One region of the Marinobacterium sp. xm-d-564 genome, then DNA from elsewhere that is predicted to be linked to it. Evidence: predicted binding sites of a transcription regulator. Region 1 holds the regulator's gene; the other holds the start of a gene.
What was found. The regulator sigma-54, encoded in region 1, starts transcription at its own class of promoters, with help from an activator protein. The targets are predictions, from matches to a motif close to TGGCACNNNNNTTGCTNT.
Positions count from the first base shown of each region.

Region 2: XMD564_RS06755 (amino acid ABC transporter substrate-binding protein) is a predicted target of sigma-54. The motif match lies at 1,917-1,934, and genes of this name have one in related genera.

Region 1 is NZ_WBYO01000001.1:212,186-215,605, forward strand. Features, by position in the region: gene hpf (ribosome hibernation-promoting factor, HPF/YfiA family) at 12-302, opposite strand; gene XMD564_RS01085 (RNA polymerase factor sigma-54) at 355-1,854, opposite strand; gene lptB (LPS export ABC transporter ATP-binding protein) at 1,885-2,610, opposite strand; gene lptA (lipopolysaccharide transport periplasmic protein LptA) at 2,613-3,122, opposite strand; gene lptC (LPS export ABC transporter periplasmic protein LptC) at 3,097-3,420, opposite strand, start outside.
Region 2 is NZ_WBYO01000005.1:19,607-23,026, reverse strand. Features, by position in the region: gene glnE (bifunctional [glutamate--ammonia ligase]-adenylyl-L-tyrosine phosphorylase/[glutamate--ammonia-ligase] adenylyltransferase) at 1-1,639, opposite strand, end outside; gene XMD564_RS06755 (amino acid ABC transporter substrate-binding protein) at 1,975-2,991, shown strand; gene XMD564_RS06750 (amino acid ABC transporter permease) at 3,066-3,420, shown strand, end outside.

The sequences.
Region 1 (3,420 bases):
TTGTCGTTCGTTTATTTGTGAGATTTCATTTTTTCTTTGTGCTTGATGATTTGGCGATCAAGCTTATCCACTAAGCCATCAATCGCTGCATACATGTCATCATGCTCATCAGAAGCAACCACTTGGCCACCGGCTAAGTGAATATCAGCCTCGGCTTTTTTACCCTGCTTTTCGACACTGAGAGTAACTTGTACATTCTGAATGTTGTCGAAGTGACGTTCTAGCTTATCGAACTTGTTACGTACGTATTCACTTAGAGCTTCAGTCAGGTCTACGTGATGACCAGTAATATTTATCTGCATATGACTTCTCCTCGTCTTAGGCGGAGTGAAAAAATGAGGCCGCCTACCTCAATTAAACCAAACGCTTTCTCTCATTTGAAGGTGGAATGTTGAGAACTTCGCGATATTTAGCAATGGTTCGTCTTGCAACATTCACCCCCTCTTCATCTAGTAGTGTAGCAAGCTTACTGTCACTTAGTGGCTTGCGAGGGTCTTCTTTTGAAATTAGTTTTTTAATGATTGCTCGGATCGCAGTTGACGATGCACCACTGCCGTCACTGGTAGCCACCTGACTCGAAAAGAAATACTTCAATTCAAAGACACCGCGCGGGGTGTGCATGTATTTTCGAGTTGTAACACGGGAGATGGTGGATTCATGTAGATCAACGGCTTCAGCAATATCGTGAAGAATAAGAGGCTTCATCGCCTGTTCACCCTGCTCGAGAAAACCGATCTGTCTGGAAACGATCTCCGTTGAAACCTTTAAGAGGGTCTCGTTGCGGCTTTGTAAGCTTTTTATGAACCAGCGTGCATCCTGGAGATGGTCTTTTAAAAATTGGTTCTCCGCGGAGTTGTCTGCACGTTTAATCATGCCTGAGTAGACATCATTGATACGTAACTCAGGAACTACGTCGTTATTTAAAGTGAGTGTCCACTCCCCAGCGCGTTTACGCACGATCACGTCCGGTACGATGTAATCAGTATCACCCAGATCTAAAGAGTCTCCTGGTGTTGGGTTAAGTGATTGAATCAACCTAACCACCTCTGACAGTTGCTCCTCTTTGAGCCTCATACGGCGCATCAAAGATTTAAAATCTCGACTGCCCAACAGGTTTAAATAGTCGGTCGCTAGGCGCAGTGACTCTGCGCGCCAAGGTGTCTCTATGGGTAGCTGTCTTAACTGGATTTTCAAACACTCTGCAAGATCACGGGCACCGACACCGGGTGGGTCAAACTGTTGAATGCGGTGAAGTACTGTCTCCACCTCATCCATTTCCACTTCAAAAAAGAGTTCAGGTAGTTCCTCTTGGCAGTTAAGAAGAATGTCCTGCAGATCGGTGATCAGATAGCCACGATCATCGATAGAGTCGATAATCATCTCAGCAATGTATCGATCAACATCGCTGAAATTAACCAGATTCAGTTGCCAGTTAAGGTGGTCTTGGATGGTTTCAACCGCAGCGTCATTATCACCTGGCATCCAATCATCATCACGATTGGAATTTGAAGAGCTTTGGTAAGTATCGTCCCATTGACTGTCGGTTGAAAGCTGTTCAGGGATGTCATCAGTAGACCAGCTATCTTCCGGCTGAGACGATTCGAACGTCTCTTCGATCTCTGAATTAGATTGGGTCTCATCTAAGGTTGATGACTCTTTTTGCTCAATGCTTTGAGAGTTCTCTTCACTCTGATCTTCTTCATCGGCTACCTCCAGTAGTGGGTTACTATCGAGTGCCTCTTGAATCTCTGTCTGTAGCTCTAAGGAGGAGAGTTGCAGCAATTTGATCGCTTGCTGCAATTGTGGGGTCATGGACAGGTTCTGTCCGACTTTGAGCTGTAAAGAGTGCTTCATTAAAATGATAATTACTTAAAAGTGTGAGAGTTACAAGCGAAAATCATTGCCCAGATAAGCCTCTTTAACGGCTTGATTCATCATGATCTGCTCAGGCTCACCCTCTGCAAGAATGTTACCCTCACTAACGATGTAAGCCCGTTCGCAAATGTCGAGAGTCTCTCTGACATTGTGATCTGTTATCAGGACGCCAATACCTCGATCTTTAAGGTGTCTGATTGTCTGTTTGATGTCGCTGACAGAGATGGGGTCTACACCAGCAAAAGGCTCGTCCAGTAGGATGAAGTCAGGATCGTTTGCTAGGGCTCTTGCAATCTCAACTCGGCGTCTTTCACCTCCGGATAGGACCATCCCTTTGGACTCTTTGATGTGAGTGATATGAAACTCTTCAAGCAGTGACTGAGCTTTCTGGTGCTGTTGATCTTTGGTGAGATCTTTTCTCTGCTCCAGTATGGCCATCAGATTGTCGTAGACACTCAGCTTTCTGAATACAGAGGCCTCTTGCGGAAGATAGCCTAAGCCGCGTTTTGCGCGCTCATGAATAGGCATTCTAGTGACGTCGTCGCCATTGAGACGAATGTTGCCTCGATCCGCTCTGACCAGACCTACAATCATATAGAAGCAGGTTGTCTTACCCGCTCCGTTGGGCCCAAGCAATCCTATAATCTCACCGGGCTCAACAGTGACGGACACATCTTGAATAACAGAGCGTCCTTTGTAGCTTTTGGCTAGGTGGAGGGCTTCGAGTGAACTCATGGTTAGTTATCTTTTTTAGGCTGAAGAACCATTTTGACACGCTGGCTTCCGCTCTCACTGCTAAAGGCTTTTACTTTAGAGTTCGCCATGTCGTAATTAATTTTAGCCCCAGTGAACTCGTCACCACCCTGAGTCACTCTAGCGTTCCCCGTAATTAACAGCAGTTGAGAGCTTACTGTGTAATCCAGAGTTGAGCCGGTTGCATAGGTAATCTCTTGGTCCAGTTGAGGGCGTTGTTCGAAGTAGGCTGGAGCACCTTTTGAGATGATCTGATTGATGGTGTCATCATTACCACGTAACAGATCGACGGTTTCACCTTTAAGCACCATTGATCCCTGGGTGATGATGACGTTGCCTGTGTATCGAGTGACTCCTTTGGCCTCATCAATATTAGCTGAGTCTGCCTCAACGTAGATAGGCTCGTCTCTATCGGTTGGCAGCGCTAAAGCTGATCCACTAAGAACAACTGTAAAGGCTAGAAATAGGTTACTGGTCAGTGCTCGAAGCGACATAGGCCCCCCTCACGGTTGAATGAAGATCTAAGGTGTTTAATTCCGTATTCAGTGTCATGCCAACCCCTTTGGTTGAACCCTGGTTGTTCAGAAATTCGACGGCTACATCACTGGTCGCCAGATTCTGTTCTGGAAAGTAGCTCAACTGCTCTGTGAAGAGTGCAGTGTCTTTCTCAGAATCTGGATTATGGTGAAGCTCTACACTGCCTTCAAGGTCTAGTTGACTGTTGTCGTCAGCAAAAAAGCCCAGATCAGCATTGATGGTGTGTTCAGTCGTGCCATCTTGGCGATAGCCTAC
Region 2 (3,420 bases), on a different contig from region 1:
GCAGAAGAAGATAGGCTGAACGACGCACTACAGCTTGAATCAGCTGCAAAACCCGCTCCAAAGTCTCTTCTGCGTTTTCCACGCCCGACAGATCCCGGAGCAAACGAGGCAGCAGATCCAACAAACGCTCCTGCCCGACATTTTGCAACGCCTGTACCGTTCTTAACTGGCGCAGCGATACCAGTGCCTTCAACGCTCGATCGGTTTCGCTGTAACCCAGCTCTGTCAGATAGTGAGCCAGCGCCTCCTGATCTGCAAACTCCTCATGCCAGAGGCCCGTAAGATGCGCATCGCTCTCAGTTTGCTCGGCATTGCCTTCCTGATCCACTGGTGCAATAACATCTGCAAAGTGCTGTGAGACTCGACTTCGATGCTCATTTAGCTCTGTTAAAAGCGCCTCTGGACTCGTAAAGCCCATGGAGTAGGCAAGGCGCTGCATACCGAGATCATCAGCTGGTAGCTCTTGGGTCTGCTTATCTGCTTGCGCCTGAATCGCATGTTCCACATTACGCAGGAAGACGTAGGCATGGGTTAGCTCTGTCACAACCACGTCTGGAATGCCGACTACCTCTGGGAGAAGTGGCAATATGTTGCACAACTCTCGTTGCTGCAAACGTGTATCACGCCCGCCGCGGATTAGCTGAAAGGCTTGAGCGATGAACTCAACCTCGCGAATACCTCCGGCTCCCAACTTAACGTTATTCTCACGACCCTTTAAACGGTTCTCACGCTCAATCATCCCTTTCATTTCACGCAAAGATTCAAAGGCGCTGTAGTCAATGTACTTACGATAGACAAAGGGGCGCAGATCCTGCATCAACTGGGCGCCAGCTTCCTTATCACCCGCGATGATACGCGCTTTGATCAACGCATAACGCTCCCACTCACGCCCCTGTGTCTGGTAGTACTGCTCCATGGCATCAAAACTGGCAACCAATGGACCAGAAGATCCAAACGGACGCAGACGCATATCGACACGGAATACAAAGCCCTCGGCTGTGGGGGCATCTAAAACACGAATCAATCTTTTACCCAGTCGTGTAAAGAACTCTTGGTTGGATAGTGAACGGCGGCCACCTTGGGTTTCGCCATTGGCGGGGAAGGTAAACATCAGGTCGATATCCGAGGAGAGATTGAGCTCATGTGCCCCCAATTTGCCCATTCCAATGACGGCCATGCGTTGCAAATTTCCATCAGAGTCCATTGGCTCACCCAGATCTTTGACTAGATCTTGGTGCAGCCAATTCAATGCTGCATCAGTAGTGGCATCGGCCAGTTCGGAGAGCATCCGGGTGGTTTCTGTTAGATCGGCCAATCGGTTCAAGTCGCGCCAAATAATTCTAACCATGGCCAATCGACGCAGGCGACGCAGCGCAACACTCAGTGCCTCTTCACTCCCCACAGCTTCAACAGCCGCCAACACTTGCGCTGTTAAAGCACCTGTTGGAAGCTCACCAACATCAAGGTTTAACTGCTCAATCAATTCGGGATGACGCTGCAGCTGATCCGCAACATAGTCAGATCCCAATAGCACTCGATCTAACTCCGCCAACCGATTGTGATCTGATTCAAGCAGATCTCTTGCTGCTGAAACCTTTTGCTGCTGTTTTTCTAGGTAGTCATTCAATATCGCTGTCACTCAAACCACTCCGAAATCTTGCCAATAGGACTAATATACTGCGTTCAGTTATAAGAGGAACAGGACTTAAATCAAATTGCACCAATACTGTGCAAAATCTCAATTTAAGCCCTACTTTAGTATTGACCTTTGAGTCAGAATGACACAATCTTAAACGAGTAAGCAGAGTGCTGGCGTTGGGTATTAAAGATTATTTGATCAAAACACCCCGTTATACCGTAACTTTCAGACAATTTTTAACGATGAATGTCGATGAAAATGACTCACTGAAAATTGTTGGCACACTAGTTGCTGTGGAAAAAGAACAACAACCTACTCAAAAGAGGATCTACATAATGGCTAAGAAAGCTTTACTAACCGCTTCTATCCTTGCTGCAACAATGACTGCTGGTGCAGTTCAAGCAGCTACTCTTGACGATGTTAAGAGCCGTGGCACCCTAACTTGTGGTGTATCTACTGGTCTTGCAGGCTTCTCTCAAAAAGATGAGAACGGCAAATGGAGCGGTCTCGACGTTGATATGTGTCGTGCGGTTGCAGCTGCAGTACTTGGCGATTCAGAAGCTGTTCAATACAAACCGCTAACCGCTAAAGAGCGTTTCACTGCGCTAGCGTCTGGCGAAATCGACATGCTATCTCGTAACACGACTTGGACTCACACTCGTGATACATCACTAGGTATCAACTTTGCTGGTACTAACTACTACGACGGTGCGTCATTCATGGTCATGAAAGACCTAGGCGTATCAAGCGCAACTGAGCTAGACGGTGCAAACGCATGTATCCAAGCGGGTACCTCTACTGAGCTTGCAATCGCTGACTACTTCCGTGAGAACGGCATGTCATACAAAGCGGTTACTTTCGATACCTCTGACCAAACTCGTCAAGGTTTCGAATCAGGTCGTTGTGACTTCCTAACATCAGACGGTTCTCAGCTAGCGGCACTTCGTATCGGTCTAGCTAACCCAGGCAATGCAGTGATTCTTCCCGAAGTTATCTCTAAAGAGCCTCTAGGCCCAGTAGTTCGTCAAGGCGATGACCAGTGGTTCAACATTGTTAAGTGGTCTCTAAACGCAATGATCGAAGCAGAAGAGCAGAAGGTCACTTCTGCAAACGCAGCTGACATGAAAGCGAACGGCAACCCAGCTAACAAGCGTCTACTAGGTGCTGAAGGTGAACTAGGTGCTAACCTAGGTCTAAGTGCTGACTGGGCTTACAACATCATCACTCAAGTAGGTAACTACTCAGAGTCGTTTGAGCGTAACGTGGGTATGGATTCACCACTTAAGCTAGCACGTGGTATCAACGCGTCTTGGCGTGATGGCGGTATCCTATACGCACCAGCTATGCGCTAAAACCGAAGCGATCTAAAAAGGGGCACAACAGTGCCCCTTTCTGCGTGAAAGCACTCTATTTTTAGGTTAATTCAATGTTCAAACAAAAAACCATTGAAGAGGTTAAGTCAGCGAGCCGTAAATCGAGCTCCGGAACCACCTCCAACGCCTTTTATAACAACCCACGCATCCGCGGTTTCTTCTATCAGATCGCACTGGTCGCTGGGTTGCTCTATTTCTTTGGCACCATCATTGGCAACACGCTGGCCAACATGGAAGCGACGGGGATCAAAACCGGTTTCGACTTCTTAGGCGCAGCTGCAGGCTATGATGTCTTGATGTCGTTGATCTCCTTTGAGTCGACCGACACCTACGGACGAATATTTGTTGTCGGTTTCTTAAACACCCTTTTGGTCTCGGCCATCGGTATCTTCTTCGCGACGCTACTTG